Regions from separate parts of the Janthinobacterium sp. CG_23.3 genome, predicted to be linked through region 1. Evidence: riboswitches for the same ligand, from Rfam matches in the RefSeq annotation. Region 1 holds a riboswitch; the other holds the start of a gene.
The links. A riboswitch is a leader RNA that binds a small molecule or an ion and turns the genes downstream of it on or off. The one in region 1 is predicted to bind thiamine pyrophosphate.

Region 1 (15,310 bases):
CCCCCCCCCCCCCCCCCCCCCCCCCCCCCCCCCCCCCCCCCCCCCGGCACCACGGCGCGGTTGACGGCCAGCGCCAGCGCCTGGCCGCCCAGTTCGAGCGCCTCGATCAGGTCGTGCAGCGTGTGCTGCGGCGGCACCTCGCGGGCCGCGCCGTTGAGCAAAATCGCGACCATGGCCTCAGACCTTCCGATACAGTTCGGCGCCGTTCTTGACGAACTCGATGGCCTTCACCTGCATGCCCTGCTTCAGCGCGGCGACCTCGGAGACGCCCATCTTGGCGGCGTACTCGCGCACCTCCTGGGTGATCTTCATCGAGCAGAAATGCGGCCCGCACATCGAGCAGAAATGCGCGACCTTGGCCGAATCCTTGGGCAGCGTCTCGTCGTGGAACTCGCGCGCCTTGTCCGGGTCCAGGCCGATGTTGAACTGGTCGTCCCAGCGGAACTCGAAGCGCGCCTTCGACAGCGCGTTGTCGCGGATTTGCGCGCCCGGGTGGCCCTTGGCCAGGTCGGCCGCGTGCGCCGCGATCTTGTACGTGATGATGCCGTCCTTGACGTCGGCCTTGTTCGGCAAGCCCAGATGCTCCTTCGGCGTGACGTAGCACAGCATGGCGGTGCCGTACCAGCCGATCATCGCCGCGCCGATGCCCGAGGTGATATGGTCGTAACCGGGCGCGATGTCGGTGGTCAGCGGCCCCAGCGTGTAGAACGGCGCCTCGCCGCACTGCTCCAGCTGCAAGTCCATGTTTTCCTTGATCAGGTGCATCGGCACGTGGCCGGGGCCCTCGATCATCACCTGCACGTCGTGCTTCCAGGCCACCTGGGTCAACTCGCCCAGGGTCTTCAGCTCGCCCAGCTGGGCTTCGTCGTTGGCGTCGTAGATCGAGCCGGGGCGCAGGCCGTCGCCGAGGCTGAACGAGACGTCGTAGGCCTTCATGATTTCGCAGATTTCCTCGAAATGCGTATACAGGAACGACTCCTGGTGGTGCGCCAGGCACCACTTGGCCATGATCGAGCCGCCGCGCGAGACGATGCCGGTGAGGCGCTTGGCCGTCATCGGCACGTAGCGCAGCAGCACGCCGGCGTGGATGGTGAAGTAGTCGACGCCCTGCTCGGCCTGCTCGATCAGCGTGTCGCGGAAAATCTCCCAGGTCAGGTCCTCGGCCTTGCCGTTGACCTTTTCCAGCGCCTGGTAGATCGGCACCGTGCCGATCGGCACCGGGCTGTTGCGCACGATCCATTCGCGCGTCTCGTGGATATGCTTGCCGGTCGACAGGTCCATGACGTTGTCGCCGCCCCAGCGGATGGCCCAGGTCATCTTCTCGACTTCCTCGCCGATCGACGAGGTGACGGCGGAGTTGCCGATGTTGGCGTTGATTTTGACCAGGAAATTGCGGCCGATGATCATCGGCTCGACTTCGGGGTGGTTGATGTTGGCCGGGATGATGGCGCGGCCGCGGGCGATTTCCTCGCGCACGAACTCGGGCGTGATCTCGGCCGGGATGGCCGCGCCGAAGGACTGGCCCGGATGCTGGCGGCCCATCAGGTCGGCCAGGCGCTGGCCCATCGGACCGGACCCCTTCAGCTCCTCCAGGTATTCGCGGCGGCGCATGTTTTCGCGGATGGCGACGTACTCCATCTCCGGCGTGACGATGCCGCGGCGGGCGTAGTGCATCTGCGTGACGTTGGCGCCGGCCAGCGCGCGGCGCGGCTTGCGCTGCAGGTTGAAGCGCAGCTCGGCCAGCTTCGGGTCGGCCAGGCGTTCGATGCCGTAGTCCGAACTCGGCCCGGCCAGCTCCTCGGTGTCGCCGCGCTCGACGATCCACGGCAGGCGCGGCGCGGCCAGGCCGGAGCGGATGTCGATGACGGCGTCCGGGTCGGTGTACGGGCCGGAGGTGTCGTAGACGTAGATCGGCGGGTTCTTTTCGCCGCCGAACGAGGCTTCGGTGTCGGACTGGCTGATTTCGCGCATCGGCACGCGGATGTCGGGGCGGCTGCCCTCGACGTAAATCTTGCGCGAATTGGGCAGCGGCGCGATCGCGGCCTGGTCGACCGTCGCGGTGGCGGAGAGGAATGTCGGATTGGCGTTCAATGTGGCTCCTTGGCTTGGCGTGTAGGGCTAAAAATGCAGCCTGGAGCCAGCTAAGGAGGTTCGGCGACGCCGGTGGCCGGCGCTTCCTAAAGCTTCCCTTCGCTGGCATTATCCAGATCAGGTTCGGAGGGTATTTCTCACCCGCGCATCGCCATCGACGCGCAGGACCCCTAGCGTTGCCGCCTTTCGGCAGCAAGACAATTATACGCGTTCCCGGCGCGCGCCGACATCATTTGAAACACATGTGCCGCGCGGCGGCGGCATATGGCGCGGGCCGCGGCGTGTGTTGCCGCCGGGCACAAGATTGATGATTTCCTTGAGTAATATGGCTTGGTGGCGGGTAAGTCTTGTTATAAGCTTCCGGCAACGCCCGGCGTTTTGTCGACGCCGGGTCCGCGCAACGCCGTCGCAATGAGAGTCCCGCACACATGAGCCAAGCTGACACACCCAGAACCCTGATCGGCGCGGCCCTGTTGGCGCTGGGCGCCACGGTGCTGCTGGGATGGTTGCTGAAGTATCCGCTGATGGTGCGCTTCAGCCCCGGCTTCGTGCCGATGGTGTTCAATACCGCCCTGTGTTTTGTCGGCGTCGGCGCGGCCATCGTCCTGCCGGGCGTCACGCGCAAACCCCTGGCGGCGCTGCAGGACGGCGTCGGCGCGCTGCAGCTCGCGGTGGGCGCGCTGTCGTTCGCGGAAATGCTGTTCGACGTCAGCTTCGGCATCGACCTGCCCTCGCTGCACCTGTGGATCGGCGACGGCAATGTGCGTCCCGGGCGCATGGCGCCGAACACCGCGCTGTCCTTCATGGCGATCGGCGCCGCGCTGGCGCTGATGTCGCGCGTGAGCAACAAGCGGCGGGCCGTGGCGACCCAGGTGCTGACCGTGTGCGTACTGGCCCTGGGCTTGACGGGCCTGGTGGGGTACGCGTTGGCGCCGGACCTGTTGTACGGCTGGGCCAGCTCGGCGCGGATGGCCATCCACACGGCCGTCGGCATGATGTTGGCGGGCTCGGCCCTCTGGCTGGGCTGGAACAAGGCCGACTGGTACCGCTCGCGCAGCCATTTCAAGGAAGATGAAAAAATCGTCTTCATGGGCTGCTCGATCCTGGTGGTGCTGGCCATGACCGCCGGGCTGATCGGCTTCGTGTCGCAACAGGCGGTGCTGGAAAAGACCCTGCGGCAACGCCTGTCCTCGAATTTCGACAACCGCCTGTTGCTGTTTCGCACCTCGATCGCGCAAGCGCTGGAAAGCGCCGCCGCCGCCGCCAGGCGTCCCGGCCTGATCGACGCCACGCGCCGCCTCGGACGCGACCCGGCCAACGCCGACGCCGCCGCGGACCTGGAGGCGATCGGCAAGAGCTTGTTGGCGTCGGGCTTCCGCGGCGCGCTACTGTACGACCAGGCCGGCGCCGAGCTGTTGCGGACCGGCCGCTTCGCCGCCTCGTCGCCCTTCGCCGCCGCGCTACCCGGCGGCGGCGCCAATGTGCTGTTGTGGGCCGACGGCTTGTGGTTAAGGACGACGTTGCGCGTCGTCGACGACGCCGGCGCGCTCGGCACGCTGGTGCTCGAGCGCTCGCTCGACGCGCTGTACGCGCAATTGACCGACGTCGGCGAATTTGGCGCCACCGGCGAAACCGGCATCTGCGTCGGCGCCGGCAAAAACCTGCTGTGCCTGCCCCAATCGCGCAACCCCGTGCTGTATCGCCCCAGCCGTTTCAGCACGTACGGCCAACCGCTGGCGATGTCGCGGGCGCTCGGCGGCGCGGCCGGGGTGGTCAATACGCTGGACTACCGCGGCAAGAACGTGGTGGCGGCCTACGGCCTGCTGGCGCCCGGCCTGGGGATGGTTCTCAAGCAGGACACGGTCGAGTTGTACGCGGTGATCCGCGACCAGCTCAGGTCGCTGCTGATGTGGCTGACGGCGCTGGTCGCGCTGGGGGCCGCCTTGCTGCGCTCGCAGTTGAAGCCGCTGGCGCTGCGCCTGCTCAGGTCGGAGGCGGCGGCGGCCGACAAGGAGCAGCAGATCGCCACCCTGCTGGGCAGCGTGGACGAGGGCATCCTGACGATAGACGAGGACGGCGCGATTCAATCGTTCAACCCGGCCGCCAGCAGGATATTCGGCTACGCCGCCGCCGACGTGCTCGGTCGCAACATCAAGATGCTGATGCCGTCCGACATGCACGCGCCGCACGACGGCGGCATGCGCCGCTATTTGCAGGGCGGCGCGGCGCGCGTGGTCGGGCGCCAAAGCGTCGAGTTGCCGGGCTTGCGCGCCGGCGGCGCGGTGTTCCCGCTGGAATTGAGCATCAACGACATGCGCGTCGGCGGCCAGCGCCAGTTCGTCGGCATCGTGCGCGACATCACGGCGCGCAAGCGCGCCGAGCAGGCGCTGTTCGCCGAGAAGGAGCGGCTGCACGTGACGCTGAACTCGATCGGCGACGCCGTCATCACCACCGACACCGCCGGCCTGGTCACCTACCTCAATCCGGTGGCCGAGCGCATGACCGGCTGGCCCGACGAGGAGGCGCTCGGGCGCCCGCTGCCCGAGGTGTTCAAAATCATCGACGAGCGCACCCAGGAGCCGGCGCACGACCCGGTCCAGGCCGTGCTGCGCAGCGGGCAACTGGCGGGGCTGGAGGAAAACACCGTGCTGATCCACCGCCACAGCGGCCAGCGCTTCGCCGTCGAGGACTCGGCCGCGCCGATCCGCGGCCGCGAGGGCGAGATGATCGGCGTGGTGCTGGTGTTCCACGACGTCAGCGCGGCGCGCAAGATGGCCGCCGAGATGACCCACCAGGCCACGCACGACCCGCTGACGGGCCTGATCAACCGGCGCGAATTCGAACGGCGCGTCGAATTGTCTCTGCAAACGGGCAAGATCCAGCACAAGGAGCACACGCTGCTGTACCTCGACCTGGACCAGTTCAAGATCGTCAACGACACCTGCGGCCACGTCGCCGGCGACGAGTTGCTGCGGCAGTTGTCGAGCGTGCTGAACGGCAAGCTGCGCCAGACCGACACGCTGGCGCGGCTGGGCGGCGACGAGTTCGGCGTGCTGCTCGACAGCTGCCCGACGCCGGCCGCCGCGCGCATCGCCGAAATGTTGCGCGCCAGCGTCAACGATTTCCGCTTCGTCTGGAAGGACAAGAGTTTCGCCGTCGGCGTGACGATCGGCCTGGTCACCTACAGCAACGACAGCATGACCCTCGGCGACGTGCTCGGCATGGCCGACTCGGCCTGCTACGTGGCCAAGGAAAAGGGCCGCAACCGGGTCCAGGTCTACCGCCAGGAGGACGCCGAATTCGCCCACCGGCAGGGCCAGATGGGCTGGGTGGCGCGCATCCGCGCGGCGCTCGAGGACAACCGCTTCGTGCTGTATTCGCAAGAGATCGCCGCGCTCGACGCGGGCGCCGGCGCGGCGCCGCACCACGAACTACTGATCCGCATGCGCGACGAGGACGGCGCCATCGTGCCGCCGATGGCGTTCATACCGGCCGCCGAGCGCTACGGCTTGATGCCCAGCATCGACCGCTGGGTGGTGCGCACCGCGCTGGCCGGTTGCGCCAGCATCGACGGCGAGCGGGCGGCCGGCACCGTCTACGCCATCAACCTGTCCGGCGCGACGCTGTGCGACGACGACTTCCTGCAATTCATCCGCGGCCAGTTCCAGCAATCGGCGGTCGACCCGGCCAGCATCTGCTTCGAGATCACCGAAACGGTGGCGATCGCCAACCTGGTCCAGGCGACCGCGCTGATGCGCGAATTGCGCGCCATCGGCTGCCAGTTCGCGCTCGACGACTTCGGCAGCGGCATGTCGTCGTTCGCCTACCTCAAACATTTGCCGGTGCACTACCTGAAGATCGACGGCAGTTTCGTCAAGGACATGGTGAAGGCGCCGATCGACCGCGCCATGGTCGAATCGATCAACCACATCGGCCACGTGATGGGCATCCGCACCATCGCCGAATTCGTCGAAGACGAGGCCACGCTGGAGGCGCTGCGCGAGATCGGCGTCGACTTCGCGCAGGGCTACGCGATCCAGCGGCCGCAGCCCTGGTGCGCGCGCCAATGAGCCGGAACGGCGTCATCCGACAACCTTGGCCGCGCGGAAACGGGCTATTTTTTGCCCCAACTCCAGCGCGGCGGTTCGCCCTTCAAGCAGCACGCCGCCAGCAGCGCGGCGACGAGCGCGGCGACGTAGAGCGGGTAGGCCAGCGCAGCCCGGGCCGGCGCAAACCACAGTATGCCCAGGCCCTGCAGGAGCGCGAACAGGCCCAGCACCAGCCACCCCTGCCAGGCCGACGGCCAGCCCCAGCCCCAGCCGTAGGACTTGGCCGGAAACCAGTAGCGGCATCGGGCGGCTTGGGCGGTTTGTTGTTCAATCATGTGCCGCCCCTGTTGGCCAACAGCGCGGCGGCGACGTCGGCCAGGGCCAGTCCCAGCACCGCGTGCTGCTCCAGGTCGAGGTGGATGCCGTCGATCGGGCTCGACGCGACGACGCCGCCGGCGTCGAAGAAATCGCAGCCGAGTTCGGCGCACACTGCGCGGTAGGCGTCCGCCAGACCGGCGCTGCGCTGCTCGGCGCCGGCGAACTTGGGCGCCAGCGCCCCGCGCGGCGTGCGCATCGGCGGCGGCGCCACCACCAAGACCGGCGGTACCGGCATGCCCGGCTCGATCGGCGCGCCGCGGATCGCCCCGACCAGCGTGGCGATGCCCTGGGCGGCGTGCCAGGCGTGGTTCTGGTGCGTGGATTGGAAGTCGTTGGTGCCCAGCAGTAGTACGACCAGCGCCAGCGGCGAATGGCTTTCAATGCGCTGCGCCAGGCCGGCCAGGCCGTTGCGCCCGGCCTTGAACGGGTCGTCCCAAACGGTGCGGCGGCCGTTCAGGCAGTCTTCGAGCACGCGCACCCGGCGCGCGCCGGCCAGCAGCGCGGCTTCCATCACGCCCGGCCAGCGCTGGTCGAAGTCGAGGCGCCGGCGGGTCGCCGGGACGATGCCCCAGGACAAAGAATCGGCATAGACCAGTATGTGTTGTTGCATCAACGTCCCCCATTTGGCACGGGCGCGAACCGGAGCGGCCGGAGCGGGCCATGGCTTGAATCAGGGAAAATTGTACATCGAAAACGGCTAGATTGACAAAAGCTTAATTAATCGACGCGCCGGCCCGCAGCGCATCAATCTACCGACTCCGTCGTGGAGGGCGGTTCCAGCGCGTGGCGCGGCAACTCGAGGGTAAAGACGCAGCCGCAGCCGGGCAGATTGCGCACGCTAAGACGCCCGCCGTTTGCCTCGACACTGCGGCGGGCAATGGACAGTCCGAGCCCAAGCCCGGTCTTGTCCGCCTCGCCCTGCGCAAACGGCGTGAACATGTTTTCCGCGACATGCGGCGCCAAGCCGCCGCAGTGATCCTTGACGTTGATGAAGATACGCTCCGCTTCGGCGTAGGCGTGCAGTGTCACCTCGGTTCCCGGCAAGGTGAACTTGAACGCGTATTGCAGCAGGTTGCCCACGGCCGAGAACAGCAAATCCCGGTCGGCGTCCACCGCCAGCAACGGGTCCACCGCGGGGACGGTAAAGATGCAGCCTCGCACCTGCGCTTCCAGCGTTGCGGCGCACCTGAGCTCGGCGATCAAGTCGGCGAGCGAATACAGGCGGTTTTGCAAAGACATGCCCGCGCTCATGCGCACCTCGGTGAGGGAGCGGTCGATCAGGTTGCGCAGTCCCACCAGACTGCGGTCCAGCACCGCTCCGGTCGTGCCGGAAACGCCAACCTTGCCGGTTTTGATGGCGGTCAGCGCCAGCGTCGCGGTGTTCAGATAGTTGCGCAATTCGTGGGCAAAAAAGCCCAGGCGTTCGTTGACGGCAAGCGCCTGCTGGTCGGCGGCGACGACATCGCGCTGTCCAGAGAATGCCGTCACGGCGTCGGCGATGGCGTTGTCCAGGCAACGGTTGAGGGTACGATATTCGTCCACGTCAAACGCCTCGTTCCGTTTCGCGGCCAAATCGCCGATAGACTGGCACAGATCGCCGTAGCCGTGCACCACTTGGTCCACCGTGAATCCTAGCCCCAACAGCTCGCGGCCGTGCTGCGCCGCCGTTGCGCCGATGACCGACAAGAACTGCTTATCGCCGCCCGCCTGGCCGGAAATCGCGCGGCTGCGCATCGGCTCCGCGGTTTGCTCGATTTGCAGGGTTTCGATGAGCTGAGCCAGGAACAAGGGCACGCCATGTTCCAGCTGCTCCCGGGTCGCGCCGCGCAAGGGTCGCAAAGCAACCTTGTCCCGGCAACGCTCGATCAATTCGAGGCGATTGTGGTTGAGAAAATGATGCATCATCATGATAAACGCCCCTTATAAATCCCCATCCTTCGCGCATATTCAATCACTGCAAGAGTACACCGATGAGGTATATTTTAATGATGGACTTGCTTTTCTAATGAAGAGCTTGCTTTGCTAATGAAGAGCTTGCTATTCCGCTGCGGATTGCCGCATATTTTCAACCACCCCACCGTAAATAAATCGCGCTCAAGGCCATGGCAAGTCTGTACGGTAGCGCACTGATTGTGCGCAGAGCTCTTATAAAAATTGCTCCCGCCCAAACTATTTAGATGTCACCAGGAAACTTTAAATGCATTTTTCCAAATCCCAAGCCACTGATTTTACGATGAATTTAATTATACGCATAAAATCATTTGCAGCCAACATATTCACCGTTAGCGGGACAATTCGCGCACCTCGCAAACCAAGAAAACAGTACATAATTGTCATTCTTAAACTAGGCAAATATAGCTATATTCCAAAAGGTAGTTTAGTTTCCAATCCGCATTGGATCGTCCACATCCAAGTGTTTAGTTAAAACACAAATGACTTCTGCTATCCATAGTAAAGGTGCTATACTAAATGCAGCCAGTTCACCTCTATTGCGTGGCGCAACAGGGCCTGTAGCGTTCAATACACACAGCAAAGCTAGCGGCAATGGACAAAGATGACGACACGCAACTATTAGTGCGGCGGGCGATGGCCGTCGTAGCGCGCAATGGCGGCGCCGATCCGGTCGCCCGGGCGTTGCGCGTTTGGGCGCGGCTGGCGGGGCATTTGAGCCCGTTGATCGGCGAGGCCGGTTACTGCGCGCTGTATGGACGGGCCCTGCGTCTGGTCGGCGACAGGCATCCAGGGTTGACGCCCCGCCCGTCGCCGCAGGCAATCGACGCCCTCCTCTCGAGCTTGAAGGAAAACCTCTCGTCCATCGACCCGGCCAGCGCGGACAACGCGAACCTCGCTTTGCTCGACAGCTTCACCGGGCTGCTGTCGGGTTTAATCGGCGAGGCGCTCACCACTCGGCTTCTGAACACCGCATGGGCAGATGAGCCTGAAGGATAGAAAAATGAATGACAAAGTGAGCCTGGGAGTCCAACCGAGTGGCGTGCCGGGACTCGATGCGCTGCTCGGCGGCGGCCTCAGCGAATTTTCCTTCAACGTGATCGCCGGCGCGCCCGGCACCGGCAAGACCACGCTGGCGCACCAGATCATGTTCGGCCTCGCCAGCCCACAGAAGAAGGCGCTGTTCTTCACCGTGCTGGGCGAGCCGCCGCTGAAAATGCTACGCTACCAGCAACAATTCGCGTTTTTCGACATCGACAAGGTCGACAGTTGTATCCGCTACGTCAACCTGGCCGAGAACCTGCGCGCCGGCGACTTCAGCGGCGTGCTCGAACGCATCACCCGCGAGGTCGAAACCTTCGCCCCCGGGCTGGTGTTCGTCGACTCGTTCCGCTCGGTGATCCAGACCGCCAAGAGCGGCAACGAGGGCGTCTCCGACATGCAGCACTTCGTCCAGGAACTGGGCACGCGCATGACCAGCTGGCAGGCGACGACGTTCTTGATCGGCGAATACGCGCCGGCCGAGGTCGAGGCTAATCCGGTGATGACGGTCGCCGACGGCCTGTTCTCGCTGTCGCAGCAAGTCGAGCAAAATTCGGCGGTGCGCAAGATCTGCATCATCAAGATGCGCGGCCACGCCCATTTGTCTGGCTCGCATACCTTCCGCATCACCGGCGACGGCTTACGCATCTATCCACGCCTGCTGCCGCCGCTGGCCGCCAGGGACCGCGCCCTGCCGGTCGACCAGAACACCCGCCGCGTCTCGACGGGCGTATCCCAGCTAGACGTGTTGCTGGACGGCGGCTTGCCGCTGGGTCACGCGGTGCTGGTGGTGGGGCCGTCCGGCTCGGGCAAGACCATTCTCGGCGCGGCCTTCCTGGCCGAGGGCGCGCGCCTGGGCGAGAAAGGCGTGCTGGCCTGCTTTGAAAAGGGTTCCGCCATTGTCCGCAACGCCCGCCTGGCGCAACTGCTCGAGCGCGACGCCGTCAGCGTTGTCCAGGGCCGCGCACTCGACCTGCCGGTTGAAGAGTTACTCGACGAGCTGGTGCAGGAGGTCGTGCGCACCGGCGCCACCCGCGTCGTCATCGACTCGCTGTCGGAACTGGGCCTGTACCTGGCGCCCGAAGGCCGCCAGGATTTCCGCGAGTCGGTGTTTCGCATCCTGGCCACGCTGGCCAATCTGGGCGTCACCGTGCTGGTGACCATCGGCCTGGAGGACCGTTTCACCGACATGCGCTTCAGCCAGGCCGACACCTCCTTCCTGGTCGACGCCATCGTCGCCATGCGCTACGTCGAGATCGAGGGCCGCCTGAGCAAAGTGATCTCCGTCGTCAAGGTGCGCGGCAGCGCCCACAGCACCGACCTGCGCCACTACGTCATCACCGACCGCGGCATCGAGATCGACGAGCGACCGATGCCATTCGAAGGCCTGCTCTCGGGCCACCCCAGAGCAAGCACAACGTCGGATTAAGCGACAGCGCCATGACGATACTTGACAGCGGCGCGATACTTGACAGCGGCGGCGGCCCTGGGCCGCGGACCAGCCAAGCCGCGCTGTGGGACCAGATCACCGAACGGCGCGCGCCGGTGCGCGGCTATGACGCGCGCGAAGACTTGATCGCGCAGTTGCTCGAAGCGAACCAGAACCTGGTGCTGGCCACCATCAACGCGCAAAACCTGCGCGACGAGGCCGAGGCGAGCAACCAGCGCCAAAACGAGTTCCTGGCGATGCTGGCGCACGAATTGCGCAACCCGCTGGCGCCGATCAGCGGTGCGGCCGCGCTGATCGGCAAGACGCCCGACGCCTCGCCCCAGCTCGGCCAACTGCAAGCCATCATTGGCCGCCAGGCGGGCCATTTATCACGCCTGCTCGACGACTTGCTGGACGCGGCCCGCATCAACAGCGGCAAGATCTCGCTGCGAGTACAATCGATCCTGCTGGCCGACGTACTCGAGCGGGCCGTCGAAGCCGTCCAGCCGGCGTTGGACGCACGCCGGCAGCGGCTGATCCTGGAGGCGCCGCCCGGCGCGGTCGGCATCGACGGCGACCATGTGCGGCTAACGCAGGTGTTCTCGAACCTGCTCGCCAACGCCGCCAAATTTACCCCGGAGGGCGGTTGCATCCGCGTTGTCGTGACAGCGCTGGCGCAGCGCGTCGAGGTGGCGGTCAGCGACAATGGCGCCGGCATCAGCGCGCACTTGTTACCGCATATTTTCGACCTGTTCACCCAGGGCTCGCGCTCGCCGGCGCGCACCGAAGGCGGACTCGGCATCGGTTTAAGCATTGTCCGCAACATCGTGCAGATGCACCGCGGAACGGTGACGGCCGGTAGCGCCGGCCCCGGCTGCGGCAGCGTGTTTTTGGTCACCCTGCCGACGGTCGCCCCCTGCGGCTGCGCGGCCGCGCCGGACGCCCACCCGGCGTGTCCGACCTGCACAATACTGCTGGTCGACGACAACGCCGACGCGTCCGAGACCCTGCAACTGCTGCTCGAACTGGACCTGCACAAGGTCAGCACGGCCCCCAGCGCCAGAGCCGCGCTGGCGATGGTGCAAGACGACCTCTACGATGTCGTGATTTGCGACATCGGCATGCCGGAGATGAGCGGCATTGAACTGGCGCGCATCCTGCGCGCCTCGGCGCGCGGCCGCCAGCCGTTGCTGCTGGGCTTGTCTGGATACGGCCAACCACAAGACCGCGCCGACGCCATCGCGGCCGGCTTCGACGGGTATTTCGTCAAACCGGTCGACCCCGACGCCTTGACCGCGGCGATAGCGGCCCACTGCGCGGCGCGCGGCCAGGCGCGTTCGGCCTGAAGCGGCGCCGCCGCGCCTACGCGCCTACGCGCGCGATGACGCCGACGATGACCCATTTCCCGCCGCTCTGCACCGCGCGCCAGTTGATCGCCGCCGGCAGTATCGCGCCGGATTTGTGGCGCAGCTCCGCGCTTTGCAGGTGCACCGGTCCGCCGGCCAGCAGCGCGTTGAAGCGTTGCTGCAACTGGGCGCCGTCGCCGACGCCTAAGTCGGCCATGTCGAGCGCGTACAACTCCTGCCGGCTGTAGCCCGACATGGCGCAGGCGGTCTCGTTGGCGTCGACCACCCGCAGCGTGGCCGGGTCGAGCAGGCAAATGCCCACTTCGAGCGCGTCGATGGCGCCGCGGAAGCGCAGTTGCTCGCGGTTCGGGCGCATCCGTTCGGTGACGTCCATGCCGATGCCGCGGTAGCCGGCGAAGCGGCTGCCGGCGTCGAACATCGGTTCGCCGCTGACCTGCAGGTATTGGATGCTGTTGTCGGCGTTGACGCGGCTGTAGATGAAGTCGAGGAAGGGCCGGCGGTTGGCGATGTTGTCGTTCAACAGCGCCCGCTCGTCGGCGTTCCAACGGCCGGCCATGACGCCGGCGTCGCCCGCCTCGGCGCCGATGCCCAGCATTTCCTGCACCGGGCCGGAAAACTTGGTCAGCTTGCCCTGCGCATCCTGCTCCCAGTACCAGTCCGACGACAGCTCGGTGAAGCGCTGGAAGCGCGCCTCGCTCTCGCGCAGCTCGGCGGTGCGCTCGAGCACCGTCTGTTCCAGCACCTTGTTGTAGTCGTCCAGCTTGCGGTACAGCAGGCGCACCTCGAGCATGTTGTGGATGCGGGTTTTCACCTCGACCAGGTCGAACGGCTTGCTGACGAAGTCCTTGGCGCCGGCCTGCAGCGCGCGCAGCTTGTGGCCCGGCTGGGCGGTGATGACCAGCACCGGCAGGTAGCCGTCCGGCTCGATCCCGCGCAGGCCGTCCATGACCTCGAAGCCGTCCATCTCGGGCATTTGCAGGTCGAGCAGGATCAGGTCGAAGCGCTGCGCCGTGTGCAGGGCGTGCACCGCGCGCGGGTCCATCGTCGTGACGATGCGGGTGTAGCCGGCGCTGTGCAGCATTTGTTCGAGCAGCATGACATTGGCTTCCTGGTCGTCGACGATCAGGATGCTGGCGTTCAGAATTTCGGAGGCTTGCAACATTACGGTGTTCCCAAAAAAAACGGTGTACGGGTGGTGTGCGGCATTATCGTCCGGCCTCGTCGGTCTCGGCCAGGCCGTGCTCGGTCGCGTGGCGCAGCGCCAGGTCGAGCGCGTCCATGAATTCGAGCACCTTGATCGGCTTGGTCAGGTAGCGGAAGAAGCCGGCGTCCAGGCCTTTTTCTATGTCGCGCGGCACCGCGTTGGCCGACAGCGCCATCACCGGGATGTGCTGGGTGACGGGGTCGTCGTGCAGCAGCTTGAGCGCGCCGTAGCCGCTGATGCCGGGCAGGTTGATGTCCATCAGGATGACGTCGGGCTGGTAGGCGCGCGCCAGTTGCATGCCCAGGTGGGCGTCGATCGCGGTCAACAGCTTGAGGTCGCTGCGGCGGGCGATCAATTGCTCGACCAGGGCCAGGTTGGCCGGGTTGTCCTCGACGTAGAGCAGGGTGCGCAGCGCCGACTCCTGCTGCGCCATCTGCGGCGCGGTGGCGTGGCCGGCCTCCAGCACGGGCGCGCTGGACGCCTCCAGCTCGACCCAGAAGGTGGTGCCGACGCCGACTTCGCTTTCGACGCCGATCTGACCGCCCATCAGTTCGACCAGTTGCTTGGTGACGACCAGGCCGATGCCGGTGCCCTCCTCGGTGCTGCTTTCCTGGCCCAGGCGGTTGAACGGCTGGAACAACTGCTCGAGCTGCTCCGGCGCCAGCCCGGCGCCGGTGTCGCGCACGCTCACGCGCACCCGGCCGGTCTCGCCGAGCGCGTACTCGACGGCGACCGAGCCGCCGTTCTGGTTATACTTGATGGCGTTCGAGAGCAGGTTGATCATCACCTGCTTGACCCGGGTGCGGTCGGCGTGCACGTACAGCGGCAGGTCGAACGACGGGTACTGCATGCGGATGCCGCGCTTTTGCGCCTGCGGCTCGATCATTTCCTGGCAATCCTGCAGCACGTCGGTGAGCGACATCGCCTCCTGCGACATGGTGACCTTGCCCGACTCGATCATCGCCAGGTCGAGGATTTCGTTGATCAGGCGCAGCAGATACCAGCCGCCCTTGAGGATCTGGTCGATCGAGCGCTGCTGCGGCAGCGTCGGCGGCGGCGTCTCCGACGCCATCAACTGGGCGAAGCCGAGCACGGCGTTGAGCGGCGTGCGCAATTCGTGGCTCATGCTCGACAAGAACTCGGACTTGGCCAGGTTGGCCTTCTCGGCCGCCGCCGTCGCGCTTTCCAGTTCGACGTTGTTTTCCTGCAGCGCGCGCTCGAACTGCTTGCGCTCGGTGATGTCGCGCGCCGCCGCGAACACGCCCTGCAACTTGCGCTCGCGGTCGTGGAAGGTGCTGGCGTTGTACGACACCAGCGTCTCCGTGCCGTCGCGCGAAATGGCGGTCAGCTCGTAGTTGGTGACCTTGCCCTCGCGCAGCACGCGGCCGATGGCCGCCTCGGCGCGCTCCGGCTCGGTGAAGTAGTTTTTACACGGCGCGCCGATCAGCTCGTCGCGGGTGCAGCCGGTCAAGGCCTCCATCTGCTGGTTGACGTCGCTGATGATGCCGCGCGGGTCGGTCGTCATCAAGGCGTCGATGTTCGACTCGATCAGCGAACGGGTGTAGAACTGCTGGTCGCGCAGGCGCTGGTCGAGCACGGCCTGCTCGGCCTCGACCCGCTTGCGCGCCGTGTTGTCGGTGCCGATCAGCAGGTAGCCGATGACCTTGCCCTCGGCGTCGCGCAGCGCCGTCACCGAGACGATGGCCGGGAAGCGGCTGCCGTCCTTGCGGATGTAGGTCAGCTCGTAGATGTCCTCGATGCCGCGCGAGGCCTTGAACACCAGCGCCTCGAAGCCGGGGGT
Region 2 (15,310 bases), on a different contig from region 1:
CGGCCGTGTTCGTGATCTTCATCCGCCGCTTCGTCGAGGAACCGGAAGTGTTCGTGGCGCAGCAGAAAATACAGCGGGACGGCGCCGAGCGCGCCAAGTTCACCGACATCTTCTCGCCGGCCATGCTCAGCACCACGCTGCGCGCCGTCCTGCTGACCACCGGCGCCCAGGGCGGCTACTACGCCATCACCACCTGGCTGCCGACCTTCCTGAAAACCGAACGCCACTTGACCGTGCTCGGCACCGGCGGCTACCTGGCCATGGTCATCCTCGGCTCGTATGTCGGCTACACCGTCAGCGCCTTCCTGACCGACAAGCTGGGCCGCAAGAAGAACTTCATCCTGTTCGCCGTCGGCTCGCTGTGCATCGCCCTGGCTTACACCCGCCTGCCGGTGACGGACTCGGTGATGCTGTTCCTCGGCTTCCCGTTGGGCTTTTTCGTCTCCGGCGTGTTCAGCGGCATGGGCGCCTTCCTCAGCGAACTGTTTCCGACCCGCATCCGCGGCTCCGGCCAGGGCTTTTGCTACAACATGGGCCGCGCCGTCGGCTCGCTGTTCCCGCTGTTGATCGGCATGAGCAGCAAGCACATGCCGCTGGGCGAGGCCATCGGCCTGTTCGCCGCCGCCGCGTACGGGGTGATGGTGTTGGCCGCGCTGACGCTGCCGGAAACCCGCGGCAAGCAACTCGAATCCTGACCACCTATCCATAAAAGAGACACGCCATGAAAAACCACAACTCCCCCGCTCCGCTGCGCTGGCAATTCTGGGTCGACCGCGGCGGCACCTTCACCGACATCGTCGCGCGCCGCCCGGACGGCAAGCTGGTCACGCACAAGCTGCTGTCGGAGTACCCCGAGCGCTACGACGACGCGGTGGTGCAGGGCATGCGCGACATGCTCGGCCTGCAAGCCGGCGAGGCGCTGCCGGTCGAGCGGATCGAGGTGGTCAAAATGGGTACCACGGTGGCCACCAACGCCCTGCTCGAACGCAAGGGCGCGCGCACCGCGCTGGCGATCACCCGCGGTTTCGCCGACCAGCTGCGCATCGGCTACCAGGACCGGCCCGACATCTTCGCCATGAAGATCGAGCTGCCCGACCTGATCTACGAGGAGGTGCTGGAAGTCGACGAGCGCATCGGCGCGCGCGGCGAAGTGCTGCGCGCGCCCGACGAGGCGCTGCTGTTGGAACAGTTCCGGCGGATCCGCGCCAGGGGCGTCGCCGCCATCGCCATCGTGCTGATGCACGCCTACCGCTACCCGCGGCACGAGTTGCGCCTGCGCGCGCTGGCCGAGCTGGCCGGTTTTACACAGATCTCGGTGAGCCACCAGGTCAGCCCGTTGATGAAGATCGTCGGGCGCGGCGACACCACCGTCGTCGACGCCTACCTGTCGCCGGTGCTGCGCGATTACGTGGCGCGGGTCTCGGCCGAAACCGGCGCGGTGCGGCTGATGTTCATGCAGTCGAACGGCGGCCTGACCGACGCCGCCCGCTTCCAGGGCAAGGACGCGATCCTGTCCGGCCCGGCCGGCGGCATCGTCGGCGCCGTCAAGAGCTGCGCCGCGGTCGGCCTGCGCCAGGTGATCGGCTTCGACATGGGCGGCACCTCGACCGACGTGGCGCATTACGACGGCGCCTACGAGCGGGTTTTCGAGACCGTGGTGGCCGGCGTGCGGGTGCGCGCGCCGATGATGCACATCCACACCGTGGCGGCCGGCGGCGGCTCGGTTTGCAGCTTCGAGCACGGCCGCTTCAAGGTCGGGCCGGAGTCGGCCGGCGCCAATCCCGGCCCGGCCAGCTACCGCCAGGGCGGCCCGCTCACCGTCACCGACTGCAACGTCATGCTCGGCCGGGTGCAGCCGGCGCACTTCCCGCACGTGTTCGGGCCGAACGGCGACCTGCCGCTGGACCGCGCCGTGGTCGAGCGCACCTTCACCGAGCTGGCCGCGCGGATCGAACGCGAGACCGGCGCCAGCATGTCGCCCAGCGCGGTGGCCGACGGCTTCCTGGCGGTGGCGGTCGACAACATGGCGCAAGCGATCAAGTCGATCTCGGTCGAGCGCGGCTACGACGTCGGCAACTACGCCATGTGCTGCTTCGGTGGCGCCGGCGGCCAGCACGCCTGCCGCGTCGCCGACGTGCTGGGCATGACACGCATCGTCATCCACCCGTTCGCCGGCGTGCTGTCGGCCTTCGGCATGGGCCTGGCGGACATCCGCGCGATGCGCGAGGCGGCCGTCGAGCAGGTGCTGTCCGAGGCCGCGCTGGCGCAGTTGCAGCCGCGGCTGGACGGCCTGGCGCGCCAGGCCCGCGCCGAACTGCTGGCGCAGCAGGTGGCGCCGGACGACATCACGCTCGAGCTGTGCGCGCGCCTGAAATACCAGGACACCGATTCGGCCTTCGTCATCGCCTGCGCCGGCCACGCGCAGATGGCCGAGGCCTTCGCCGCGCTGTACAAGGGCCGCTTCGGCTTCGTCATGGAGGGCCAGCCGCTGGTGATCGAGTCGATCTCGGCCGAGGCCATCGGCGCCGGCAACGGCGGCGACTTCGTCATCGAGGTGCCGGCCGGCGCCGCCGCAGCCGTAGCGGCGCCGGGCCAGGTGCTCAGCTACGTCGGCGGCGCCACCGTGCCGATCGCGCTGCACGTGCGCGCCGCGCTGGCGGTGGGCAGCGTGGTCGCCGGCCCGGCCATCATCCGCGAGGAAATCGCCACCATCGTGGTCGACGCCGGCTGGTCGGCGCGGGTGCTGGAGGACCGCTCGATCATGCTTGAAAGGGCGGCCGGGGCCAACGCCGGCGCCGGCCACGCGGTGACGACGGCGGCGCACCCGATCCACCTGGAGATCTTCAACAACCTGTTCATGTCGATCGCCAAGCAGATGGGCACGACGCTGGAAAACACCGCCTATTCCGTCAACATGAAGGAGCGGCTGGACTTTTCCTGCGCCATCTTCGACCGCCACGGCAACCTGATCGCCAACGCGCCGCACATTCCGGTGCACCTGGGGTCGATGAGCGACAGCGTGCAGTGCGTGATCCGCCAGCACGGCGAGAGCATGTCGGCGGGCGACGCCTACGTGCTCAACGTGCCCTACAACGGCGGCACCCACCTGCCCGACATCACGGTGGTGTGCCCGATCTACGGCGCCGACCAGGGCGCACCGCTGTTCTTCGTGGCGGCGCGCGGCCACCACGGCGACGTCGGCGGCATCACGCCCGGCTCGATGCCGCCCAACAGCACCAGCATCCTGGAGGAGGGCGTCCTGCTGGACAATATCAAGATCGTCGACAACGGCGTCTTCCTGGAAGCGCTGGTGCGCGAGTTGTTCGGCGCCGGCCCCTGGCCGAGCCGCAACATCGACCAGAACGTCGCCGACCTGATCGCCCAACTGGGCGCCTGCGAGACCGGCGCCAACGAACTGCTGCGCGCCTGCGGCCGCTACGGCGAGGACGTCGTGCTGGCCTATATGCGGCACGTGCAAGACAACGCCGAGGCGGCCGTGCGCGGCGCCATCAGCGGCCTGCGCGACGCCAGCTTCGCCTACGAGATGGACGACGGCGCCGTGATCCGCGTCAAGCTGAGCATCGACCACGCCGAGCGCAGCGCCACGGTCGACTTCAGCGGCACCAGCGAACAGCGCCCGAGCAACTTCAACGCGCCGCTGTCGGTGTGCAAGGCGGCGGTGTTGTACGTGTTCCGCACCCTGCTCGACAGCGACATCCCGATGAACGAGGGCGTGCTGAAACCGCTGAAGCTGATCATCCCCGAGGGCTCGATGCTGAACCCGCGCTACCCGGCCGCGGTGGTGGCCGGCAACGTCGAAGTGTCGCAATACGTCACCGACGCGCTGTACGGCGCGCTCGGCGTGATGGCGGCGTCGCAGGGCACGATGAACAACTTCACCTTCGGCGACGAGCGCCACCAGTACTACGAAACCATCGCCGGCGGCTCCGGCGCCGGTCCCGGTTTCGACGGCACGGCGGCGGTGCAGACGCACATGACGAACTCGCGCATGACCGACCCGGAGGTGCTGGAGTGGCGCTTTCCGGTACTGGTGGAAAGCCACGCGATCCGCCGCGGCAGCGGCGGCGCCGGGCTGCACCGGGGCGGCGACGGCGCGCTGCGGCGCATCCGCTTCCTGCAAAGCATGAGCGCCAACATCCTGGCCGGACACCGCCGCATCGCCCCGTTCGGGCTGGAGGGCGGCGCGCCGGGGGCGCTGGGACGCAACTGGATCGAACGCAGCGACGGCACGGTCGAACGCTTCGGCGCCACCCACACGGCGGCAATGGGCGCCGGCGACGTCTTCGCCATCGAAACCCCGGGAGGCGGCGGCTTCGGCGCCTGACGTCAAATAAGAAACCAAGGGCGTAGCCCCGGCTCTCTGCCTTTGGTTTGCTTTACACGTTGGCGGCAAATAAGTTAAACAACAGAAAAACCAAAAAACCTGGGGACTGAACAGCTCGAGCGCGCCAACGGCGCCTCGCCGCGGCGCGCCGAATCTTGCATATTCAAGCTGAATCTTGCATACTGCGCCACCGGGTTTTGCCGGTCTTGCGCTGCGCCGCGGCCGGCCGCCGGGGCGCATACCGCCAAAGTCGGCCGAGCCGATCGGACCGCGTCAGATTAACTCGACGGCATCCCACTGCCGCCATCTTCCCCCTATTCATGAACCAAGCGATCGCCCTATTAGGTTTCGTCACCAACCCGCTGGAATTGGTCTCCTTCGTGCTGGCGCTGTGTAACGTTGCGCTCAATATCCGCCAGAGCCACTGGGCCTGGCTGTTCGCCATCGTCTCGTCGGCCACCTACGGCATGGTGTTTTTCCATTCCAGGCTGTACGGCGACATGGGTTTGCAGCTGGTCTTCATCGTCGTTTCCGCCTGGGGCTGGTATCAATGGCTGCGCGGCGCCGCCAACGGCGCGCAGCTGCCGGTGACGCGGCTGGCCGGGCGCGGCTGGGCGCTGGCCGGCGCCGGTTGGCTGCTCGGTTTCGCCGTGCTGGCCTGGTTCCTGCAAACCTATACCGACACCGACGTGCCGCGCGCCGACGGCTTCCTGACGGCAGGCAGCCTGCTCGGCCAGTTGCTGCTGTCGCGCAAAAAGCTGGAAAACTGGCATATCTGGATTGTCGTCGACGTGCTCTACGTCGGCCTGTACCTGTACAAGAACCTGATGCTGACGGCGATCCTATACGCGGTTTTCGTGGTGATGGCGGCGCTCGGCCTGCGCGCCTGGAAGGGCGCGGCGGACGGCGCCGCCGCCGACGCGATGGTGTTGAAGTGAGCCGGGCGGGCTGCGTGCGGGTGGCGATTCTGGGCGCCGAGTCGTCCGGAAAATCGACCTTCGCCGCCGCGCTGGCGGCCCGCTACGACACCGTCTGGGTGCCGGAGTACCTGCGCGAGTTCGTCGAGACGCGCGCTCGCGTGCCGCTGGAGTCGGATCAATTTTTCATCGCCAGCACCCAGGTCGCGCGCGAGCTGGCGGCCGCGCCGCGCGCCGGCGCCTTGCTGTTCTGCGACACCACGCCGTTGATGACGGCGCTCTACAGCCGCTTCTATTTCGGCGGCGTCGACCCGGGCCTGGCCGCGTTGACGGCGGCGCGGCGCTACGACGTCACGCTGGTGACGGCGCCCGACAGCCCGTGGGTCGCCGACGGCCTGCAGCGCGAGTCGGAGGGCGTGCGCCAGAGCGTACACCGGATGCTGCTCGACGAGCTGGCCGCGCGGGCGATACCCTACCTGCTGGTCGACGGCCCCCTGGCGCGGCGCCTGCTGCAAGCCGAGTCCGTACTCGGCGCGCCGGCGCCCGCTTGAGCGGCGCCGCTTGTATGTGGGGAAAGGCGGGCGCGCGACGGTGCGGCGGGGCTGCGCCGGCCGGCGTGGCCGGCGGCGGCGCGGGCGCCGCACCGGGCGCCGCTCAGTTCAAGTGAGGCGTGGGGCGGCGTGCGACGCCGCGTCCGATCAAGGAATCTGGCACACGCGGCTCGGATCGCGGATACTGCACTTCCACGACCAGCTGACGTTGGAACGCTCGCCCACTTGCACGGCGAACGACACGGCCGGCGAGGATACCGCTAGGGTGATGATATCGCCGCTGAAGACGTCGGATTGCGGCTCGTTCATGCCGTAGACCGGGCGCACCGGAGCGCCGGCACCCAAGTTAATCGAGATCTGGCTGTTGGCCAGCAGATAGCCCAGATTGTTTTGCACATATTGGCCGATCGGGAAGCTGCTGCCATCGGGCAATTGAACCACTTTGTCGGCGGGGATCAGGCGATTCAAGCCGACCAGCCAATTGGCGTCGCGCTGGAAGAACAGCACGTCCTTGATCTTCGCCAGGCCACCCTTGACGCCATCCTGGACGGCGCTGGAGATTTTGCCTTCGGCGTTCTTGATCAGCAGGTTGCCCAGCACCGGCAGAATCCAGCTCAGGTTGGAGTCGCAATCGGTCGAGGAGCTGACGTTGGCGGTCATGCCGACCTGGTCGGCCGGCATGTTGCCGTCGGCGGTACCGTACTGGGCGTTGATGGCGATATTGCTCATCGTCGTCGTGTTGACGCAATCGTAGCTGAAGACGCCCCATTTCTTGCCCGAATAGCCGCTGCGGACCTGGTAGCTCAGTCCGGTCAACGCCAACGCGGCCACGCCGCTGCTTTGCGGGCGGATCGTGATGGCGGCGTTGCCGCTCAGGGTGCCGTCGAGGAAACGGGCGCCGTTGGCGGTGATTTGCTGCGACATCACGGCGTTCAGGCCGCTCTGCAGCGTGGCGGGCACGGCCTGCATTTCGCGGGCCACGCCGCCGAGTGGACCGTAGAGGCGTTTGTCTTCGGAATATGCCAGCGCGTTGCTGCCGTTGACGGTGAGGTTGGCCGTGTAGCTGGCGGACTCGATACGCGGGACCCAGTCGGCGTGGGCAGCCCCGGTGGCCAGGATCGAAGTGAGGAAAATAATTTTACGCATAAAACCCCTTAAATACGACAAAAAAAGCAGGCGTGCACGCGACGACTGCATCGATTGGAAACGGCTACTCCCGGCTCCGTGCTGTTGACATTCAGACAGCGAATCAATGTTGTCACAGTTAAATTGTTGACGCAATATTAATTTGTATTTGATAACTCTAAATTACAACATTGCTTTGTTGTTGACCCCACCCTGAGGCGCCGCCGAAACGAAAAAAAACCAGCGGCGCGCCGCTGGTTTGTCCTTGCATCGGTGGCGCCGCGGCGCCGCCACGCGTCAGAAGTCGAACTGCGCCGACACCTTGAGGGTGCGGGGGGCGCCCGGGAACAGGTAGCCGCCCGATTCCTGCGTCACGTCGCGCCAGTAGAACTTGTCGAGCGCGTTGTCGACGTTGGCGCGCAGGGTTGCCGCGGTGTTGCCGATCTTGGTGGCGTAGGCGGCGCCCAGGTTGAGCACGTGGTAGGCGGGCACGAACACGGTGTTTTCCTTGGTGAAGGCTTTTTTGCCGGCGTACAGCCAGGTGCCGTTCAGCTTCAGGCCGGCCACTTGCGGCACGGCGTAGTCGGCGTACACCGACGACTTGAACGCCGGCACGTTGGTGACGCGCTTGCCGTTCATGGCGGCGATGCCGGTGCCCGACTGTTGCGTGTTCAACGCCGTTGCCGACACGCCCAAGCTCAGGTTCGGCGTCGCCTTGCCCTGCGCCGCCAGTTCCAGGCCGCGGTGTTGCGCCAAGCCGTTACGCACATACGTGCCCTTCGGATCGACAGTGGAGTCCGTATATTCCAGGCCCTTGCGGATCTGGAACAGCGCCGCCGACACCGTCAAGTCGCGCGTCAGGTCGGCTTTCACACCCACTTCGATCTGCTTCGATTTTGACGGCGCGAGGGCGGTGTCGTGGTTCGAGGTCTCGTGCGGCGCAACGCCGCCGTGTTCCATCCCCTGCGAGTAGGCGCCGTACACGGCGACGTTGTCGAGCGGGTTGTAGACCAGCGCCGCGTTCGGCAGCAGGAAGCTGTCGTCGGTCTTGACGTTGGTGTCGGACTTGGGCAGGTACTCGTCGCGCTTCACTTGCACGTAGCGCAGGCCGGCGTGCAACTTCCAGTTGCTGGCCAGCGCCAGGATGTCCTGGGCGAAGACGGCGCGCTCGTTCTCGGTGCGGCGGTCGCGCACCGGCCCGGAGCTCAGGCCGGTCGGCGCGACCAGCACCGGCCGGTAGATATTGCTGGTGCCGGCGTAGTCATAGGTGTACACGCCGGCGCGGTCGAGGCGGTGGAAGTACGAGGTGCCGGCCGTGAATTCATGGCGCAGCGCGCCGGTGCTGAACTTGCCCTGGACCAGCGCCTGGGTCGCCAGCGGCGACTTCGACTCGCCCAGGCTGCGGTAGTCGTAGACGTCGTAGTCGCCGTTGCCGCAGAAATGCTCGACATACTCGGGACCCGAGCTGCAGCCGTACGGGAAGGCGGTGTAATCGTCGCGCTTGAAGGAGTGCCGGTTGGCCGACAGCGTGGCGTGCCATTCGGGGTTGAACTGGTAATGGAAGCGCAGGCCGATGTTGCTGCTTTGGGTCTGCACCGGCATGCTCCAGCGCTGCAGGTTCAGCATCGCATCGGCGCCGACGCCGCCCGGCAGCGCGGTATCGCTGAGTAACTGGAAGCCGGGCGCAGAGACCTGCGACTTGTCCTGGTAGTCGGCGTCGATTTGCAGCAGCGCCTGCGGCGAAATCTGCCAGTCGAAGGCGCCGGAGACGAATTTGCGGTTACCGTCGGCGCCCTTGATGTAGGAGCGCAGGCGCTCGGCGGCGGCGTTGATGCGGTAGCCGAAGCGGCGGTCCTCGAAGCGTCCGCCGAGGTCGGCGGCGCCGTACAGCGTGCCGCGCTCGCTGGCGCCGACGGTGACCGAGCGCAGCGGCGCGGCGGTCGGGCGCTTGACGACGAAGTCGATGATGCCGCCGGGCGCGGCGACGCCGGACTGGAAGCCGGCCAGGCCCTTCAGCACCTCGATGCGCTCCTTGTTCTCCAGCGCGATCTGGGTGTCGCCGGGGATCGCCAGACCGTCCTTGCGGTAGCTCGAACTGTTGTCGAGCGCGAAGCCGCGGATCGAGAACTGCTCGGCGTAACCGACGGCGTTGTAGGAATCGTTGACGCTGGCGTCGAACTTCATCGCGTCGCTGGTCGAGCGGATTTGCAAGTCCTGCATCTGGGCGCGCGAGACCACGCTGACCGAGGCGGGCGTCTGCAGCAGCGGCGCGTCGGAAAAGCCGGCCACCGAGGCGCGGCCGGCGGCGCCGGCGCGGTTACCGGTGACGACCACTTCCGGCATCTCCTGCTGGGCCGACTGGGCCGAGGCGGGCGCGGCGAAAGCTTGCAGGATCGCCAGCGCGATAAGGGAAATCGATAAATTCGGTGTAGACATAATATGCTCGTGGTTCAGGTCGGCGCTGCCGACAAGCTGCTTGTTCGGCCGGGGCCAGCGCAGGAGCAATCAAAGGAGGGGGACTTTGCGCTTTCCTTCGCTGGCATTATCCAGATCAGGTACGGAGGGTATCTCTCACCCGGAAACAGCGTTCCCAGGACCCCTAGCGAAGCCGAAGCTTATCACGAACGGCCCGCCGCCGCGCCCGCGGTGGGCCGAATTACAACATGTGTGCCGCTTGAGGTTTACGCGCCGGCGGTGGAGAATGCGCCTCATGCCAACTGAGGGAGTGCTGTATGTCACAAGAGGAATTGCAGGAAGCGGGCGCCGCCTTGCCGGCGCCGACGCTGGATATGCACCGCGCCATCGCCACGCTGGCCGAGGAGCTGGCCGCGCTGGATTTGTGCAACCAGCGCTTCGAGGCGTGTACGGATCCGGAGCTGCGCCGCGTGCTGGCGCAACGCGGCGACGTCTGCCGCAGGCAGGCCGCGATGCTGTTGGAATGGATGCGCCGGCGCGACAACCGGCTCGACAAGGAGCTCAAGGACGCGCTGTTCAAGGCCGGTCCGATCGTCGCCCAGTTCCAGTACGAGTAGTGCGCTGCGACGCGATTTTCCATCCTGGCGTATTGTTCCGCCTAGTTGTCGAATAAGAGAGGGGTTGGAATGAAGTTGTTGCCGTACCGAGAGGGCACCTGGTTTGCCGTACCGTTGAAGGGTGGGGGCTACGCCGTCGGCGTGGTGGCCCGCATGGCGCCGTCGGGGCGCATTATCCTGGCGTATTTGTTTGGGCCGAAACGCGACGCGCTGCCGGCCCTGGCCGAGCTGGAGCGCTTGCAGCCGCACCAGGCCATCCGGCGCCTGCGCACCGGCGACCTGGGCCTGGTCAACGAGCGCTGGCCGGTGATCGGCGTGTCCGACGGGTGGGAGCGCGAGGCCTGGCCGATTCCATCGTTCATCCGCCGCGCCGACATGCTCAAGCGGGCCTGGCGCGCCACCTATTCCGACGCCGATCCCGGCAAGTTGGAGCGGGAGGAGTCGGTGCCCTACGATACGCCCGGCCTGGAAAGCGATTCGCTGTACGGCTATGGCGCCACCGAGATGTTGATGAGCAAAATGCTGGCCGAATAGCCGGGCGGCCATCGGCGCGGCCCGTTCACGGGGCTCCGGCCCGGGGCCAGGCTTCGCTCAGGCCGCCAGCATGGTGATCTGGATGCGCAGGCCGCCGCCGGCGCGGTTGCTCAGATGGAGTTCGGCGCCGTGGCGCAGCAGCACGCGCTCGACGATGGCCAGGCCAAGCCCGGCGCCGTTGGCTTGGCCGCGCGCGGTGTCCATCCGCGTGAACGGTTTCAGCAATTGTTCGATCTGGCTGTCGGGCACGCCCTGGCCGTGGTCCTGCACGTCGATGACGACGCGGCGCGCCCCGTGCACGCTCTTCAGGTGGCAGCCGATGTCGACCTCGATGCGCTCGCCGTCGGCGCTGCGGCCGTAGCGCCGGGCGTTCTCGATCAGGTTGTTGATCACGCGTTTCAAGTCGGTGGCGTTGCCCATCACGTGGGCGTCCGGCGCGATCGCCGTCGTCACCGCCATGTCGGGTATGCGCATCGCCTCGCGCGCGCTGTCGGCCAGCAGCGCGCTGACGTCGACGCTGGTAAAGCTGGCCGTCTCGGTCGGCTTGGCGTAGTCGAGGAACTGGCCGATGATCGCGTCCATCTGCGCGATGTCGGACTGGATGCCCTCGCGCGCCTCGTCGGACAGGCGCGCCATCTCGACTTCGAGCTGCATGCGCGCCAGCGGCGTGCGCAGGTCGTGCGAGATGCCGGCCAGGATCACCGCGCGGTCCGATTCGACCTGGCGCAGGTCGTCGACCATCTGGTTGAAGCTGCGGTTGGCCTCGATAATTTCAATCGGCCCGCTCTCGGGCAGCGGCTCGGGCGCCTTGCCGGCGGCGATCGCCCGCGCCGCCACCGTCAGGCGCGCCAGCGGCAGATTGATGCGGTTCGAGATGACGGCCGCGCCCAGCAGCGACAACAGCGACACCAGGCTGGCCCAGCCCAGCCACTGCACCCCGGTCAGGCCGCGGATGCGCTCGCGTTCGAGCATCAGCCAGTATTCGTCGTCGTCGATCTTGAAGCTGACCCAGAAGCCGGGGACGCTGTTGACGCGCGCCGAGAAGCGCGTATCGTCGCCCAGCTTGTCCTTGACCATCGCGACGATTTCGGGCATCAGCCAGTTGTCCGGCGGCGGCTCGACCTTGTCGTCGGGTTCCAGCGGCAGCACGCGGATGCCCTCGTTGCTGACCAGTTCGAACAGCAATTCCTTGCGCAACTCCGGCGCCGAGTGGGTTAGCGCGGCGTGCGTGATGGTGACGACGGAAATGACCTGGGCCGCAATCTGCTGCGCCTGCGGCTCGCGCTGGACCACGCTGATCATGGCGATCCAGGCGGCCATGCTGAGCGTGGTGAGCACGCTGAGCAGGAAAAAGGTGCGCCAAAACAGGCCGCTTTTCAGGCGCGCCAGACTAATGACGGGAAGGTGCTTCATGCGCGCCGCCGATCAGCGCGGCTGCCCCTCCGGGATGAAGACGTAGCCGAGGCCCCAGACGGTCTGGATGTACAGCGGGCTGGACGGGTCCGGCTCGATCAGCTTGCGCAGCCGCGAAATCTGCACGTCCAGGCTGCGGTCGAACACCTCGTACTCGCGCCCGCGCGCCAGTTCCATCAGCTTCTCGCGCGACAGCGGCTGGCGCGCGTGGCGCGCGAACACCTTCAGCACCGAGAATTCGCCGGTGGTCAGGGGCACCGTCTCGCCGCTCTTCTTCAGCGTGCGGGTGCCCAGGTCGAGGATGAAATTGCCGAACTCGAAGGTCTGCGGCGTCTCCGACGGCGCGCCGGGGATTTCGTCGGGACCCTTGCGGCGCAGCACGGCGCCGATGCGCGCCACCAGCTCGCGCGGGTTGAATGGTTTGGGCAGGTAGTCGTCGGCGCCCATTTCCAGGCCGACGATGCGGTCGACGTCCTCGCCCTTGGCGGTGAGCATGATGATCGGGGTCTGGTCGCCGGCGCCGCGCAGGCGGCGGCAGATCGACAGGCCGTCCTCGCCCGGCAGCATCAGGTCGAGCACCAGCAGGTCGTAGCGCTCGCGCAGCCACAGCTTGTTCATCGCCGTCGCGCTTTCCGCGGTGAAGACGTTGAAACCCTGTTCGGTCAGATAGCGGCGCAGCAGATCGCGCAAACGCACGTCGTCGTCGACCACCATAATCTTGGCCTGGTGGCCATTGCTGGTCTGCGTCGTTGTCAAGTTGGCGGAATTGGTCGTCGAAGTTGTGGTCATTTGGTTGTCGTGTTGTCAGATCTAAGTTGCTATGGTAACGTCTCGGCGCTCGTCGGAGAACGCGCGCGGCGACCCATTACAATGTGTTACAAACTTTACCCATTTGCTCTTACTGCCCCGTGTAAAGCATCATACACTGGGGCATCAGTGGAATTAAAGCTTATATCTTTACCCGGCATCGCGGAAGAGGAACACAATGAAAATCGAACCCAAAAACAGTCACGCCGCCGCCCGCGCGCTCTTTTGCGTTCACTCCTCCGTTGCCGCCGTGTTGGTTGCCGCGTCGCTGTTGGGCGGCGGTCTCGCCGGCGCGGCCGGCGATGCTCCCGTCCCGCAGCGCCGCGACGAAGTCCAGCGCAGTAACAACGACAGCCGCGAGCGCGGCGAGCAGCGCGACGGCCGCGCCGACGAGCAGCGCCGCGCGATGCAGGAACGGGCCGACGCTTCGCGTCGCAATGGCCGCCTGACGCCGGACGAGCGGCGCGACCTGCGCCGCCAGATCAACGAAGCCGGCCAGGACATCTACTCGACGCCGCCGCGCCGCTAGCTTGGCCGCGGCGGAACGGGCGGGATGCGAGCCAACGTTGCCGGCTCGCGCCCTGGCGGGTCGACCCGACCAACGAAAATCGCGCCCACTTGGCATGCGCGGCCTTTGACGCGGCGCACGCGCCGCCTGCTTATTCCTTCAATTATTCCCAACTCCATTTGGCTTGCGTGTAAGATTAATTTATTGCGTGCAAGGTGGTCGTGCGCCGGAATGTTGACCATGGAATCAACTTGTTCGATAAAATTGACAACGTGGCATCGTTATACTCGGCCTGCCTGAACGCGGAGGACGCTGATGTCGGATGACTCGATCGTGACGGACAGCCGCGCCGTTGGCGCGCCGGGCGGCGTCGGCGTGCTGCCGCCGGGCCTGTTGCGGCGCGGCGACGGCGTGTATATCGACCCCGCCGTGGCGGCGCCTGCGCTGCTGGCGGCGGTCGGGCAGGTGTTCCAGTCGAACCAGTACTTCGCCGGCCTGGACTACGCCGCCTTCATCAAGGCGCTCTACAACCACGGCCCGGCGTTGCCGCGCGCGGCCAACGGCGAGGCGCTGATCCGCTTCGCCGACGCGCTGTGCCAGTTCGCGCCGCCGCGGCGCGCGCTCTACAAGCTCGTCAAGATCCGGCATGGGGTTGCCGAATACTATTTCGAGGCGCAGTTCCTGGAGGCGCTCGAACTGCCCGACGGCAGCAAGGTGGCGGCGCGCCCGGCCAGCCTCGACTTCGACGAATTCGTCGCCGACATGTGGGGCAAGGGCGTGTGCTTCGGCATCGACGCCGCGGCCGTGCGCGCCATCATCGCCTCGGGCAAGGTCGAGCGCATCGTCGTCGCGCGCCGGTTCGAGCCGACGCCGGGGCGCGACGCCGCCATCGTCGAAGTCTCGGCCGACATGCACCGCGACGACGCGCCGCGCGAGACGGCCGACGGCCGCCTCGACCTGCTGACCTTCAAAAACCGCTTTCCGCAGGTGAAAAAGAACGCCCGCCTGCTCAAGAAGGTGCCCAGCGCGCCGGGCTTGCCGGGCTACGAGTTGTCGGGCGAGGCGCTGCCGGCGCCGGCGCCGGCGGAAGTCGAACTGGCGGCGCTGGCCGGCGAAGGCACGGTACTGGAGCGCGTGCGCGGCGAACAGTTCCTGGTTGCGCTACAGGACGGCTTCGTCAACGTCGACGGCGACGGCGTGATCTCGATCGGCGTCAAGATCGTCAGCCGCGACGGCGTCAGCAGCCGCACCACCGGCAACCTGAAGCTGCGCGCCGAGTACGAGGAATTCGGCGAAGTGCAGGAGCAGCGCAGCGTCGACGGCAGCGACATCACGGTGCACGGCGACGTCTTCGGCCACCTGCACTCGCACGGCGGCAGCATCACCTTGCTGAGCAACCTGATCGGCGGCACCGCCCTCAACGCCCACGGCGACATCGTCGTCAAGGGCGTCGCCTCCGGCTCGGTGCTGCAAACGAGCGACGGCGCGGTGCACGTCGAGCGCGCCGAAAGCTGCGTCATCTCCGGCAGCCGGGTCGTGGTCGGCCACGCCAGCAATTGCGAAATCATCGCCGACGAGGTGGTGGTGGGCGTCGCCGAGGGCTGCGCCATCGCCGGGCGCGCCGTGCGGATCGACAGCGCCGGCCCGCGCAAGCAGACCGAAATGCTGGTGTACGCGCTGGTGCCGGACATGGCCAGGCTGGACCGTAAAATCGCCGAACTGCGGGTGCGCGCGCAGGGCTTCGCCCGCGCCGTCGTCAAGGTCCAGCACGAGATCGACCTGGTCAGCGAGCCGCTCGACGTGCGCAATTATCTGATGCTGGCCGACAAGGTGCGCAAGCACCAACTGCTGCTGCAGCCGGAGCAGGTGCCGCTATTCCACAAGATGGCGCTGACGGTGGCGCCGGCGCTGAAGTCGATCGCCAAGCTGGGCATCGAACTCAAATTCATGGAGGCGCAGCAGGCGTCGATGCTGGAGCAGGCGGCGCAGGTGGAGCAACAAAAGCACGCCACCGCCGGCGAATCGCACTGCCTGGTGCGGGAAGTGGCCGGCGACATCATCGTGCGCAGCGTCGTCTT

Region 2: it holds a riboswitch for thiamine pyrophosphate, as region 1 does, so the genes downstream of both, ACFDR9_RS18755 (TonB-dependent siderophore receptor) here and thiC (phosphomethylpyrimidine synthase ThiC) in region 1, are expected to answer to the same signal.

The regions. Positions count from the first base shown of each region.
Region 1 is NZ_JBJXIB010000099.1:7,540-22,849, reverse strand. Features, by position in the region: partial or broken gene ACFDR9_RS20340 (MoaD/ThiS family protein) at 1-173, opposite strand, end outside; gene thiC (phosphomethylpyrimidine synthase ThiC) at 178-2,091, opposite strand; TPP riboswitch at 2,169-2,273, opposite strand; gene ACFDR9_RS20330 (EAL domain-containing protein) at 2,520-6,161, shown strand; gene ACFDR9_RS20325 (hypothetical protein) at 6,206-6,475, opposite strand; gene ACFDR9_RS20320 (SGNH/GDSL hydrolase family protein) at 6,472-7,128, opposite strand; gene ACFDR9_RS20315 (ATP-binding protein) at 7,263-8,426, opposite strand; gene ACFDR9_RS20310 (hypothetical protein) at 9,063-9,467, shown strand; gene ACFDR9_RS20305 (ATPase domain-containing protein) at 9,472-10,938, shown strand; gene ACFDR9_RS20300 (hybrid sensor histidine kinase/response regulator) at 10,950-12,284, shown strand; gene ACFDR9_RS20295 (response regulator) at 12,301-13,467, opposite strand; gene ACFDR9_RS20290 (PAS domain S-box protein) at 13,511-15,310, opposite strand, start outside.
Region 2 is NZ_JBJXIB010000086.1:3,717-19,026, reverse strand. Features, by position in the region: gene ACFDR9_RS18780 (MFS transporter) at 1-695, shown strand, start outside; gene ACFDR9_RS18775 (hydantoinase B/oxoprolinase family protein) at 722-4,345, shown strand; gene pnuC (nicotinamide riboside transporter PnuC) at 4,666-5,283, shown strand; gene ACFDR9_RS18765 (AAA family ATPase) at 5,280-5,813, shown strand; gene ACFDR9_RS18760 (hypothetical protein) at 5,961-6,959, opposite strand; gene ACFDR9_RS18755 (TonB-dependent siderophore receptor) at 7,236-9,374, opposite strand; TPP riboswitch at 9,450-9,549, opposite strand; gene ACFDR9_RS18750 (hypothetical protein) at 9,671-9,970, shown strand; gene ACFDR9_RS18745 (Imm26 family immunity protein) at 10,040-10,504, shown strand; gene ACFDR9_RS18740 (ATP-binding protein) at 10,562-11,917, opposite strand; gene ompR (two-component system response regulator OmpR) at 11,930-12,631, opposite strand; gene ACFDR9_RS18730 (hypothetical protein) at 12,903-13,253, shown strand; gene ACFDR9_RS18725 (flagellar assembly protein A) at 13,548-15,310, shown strand, end outside.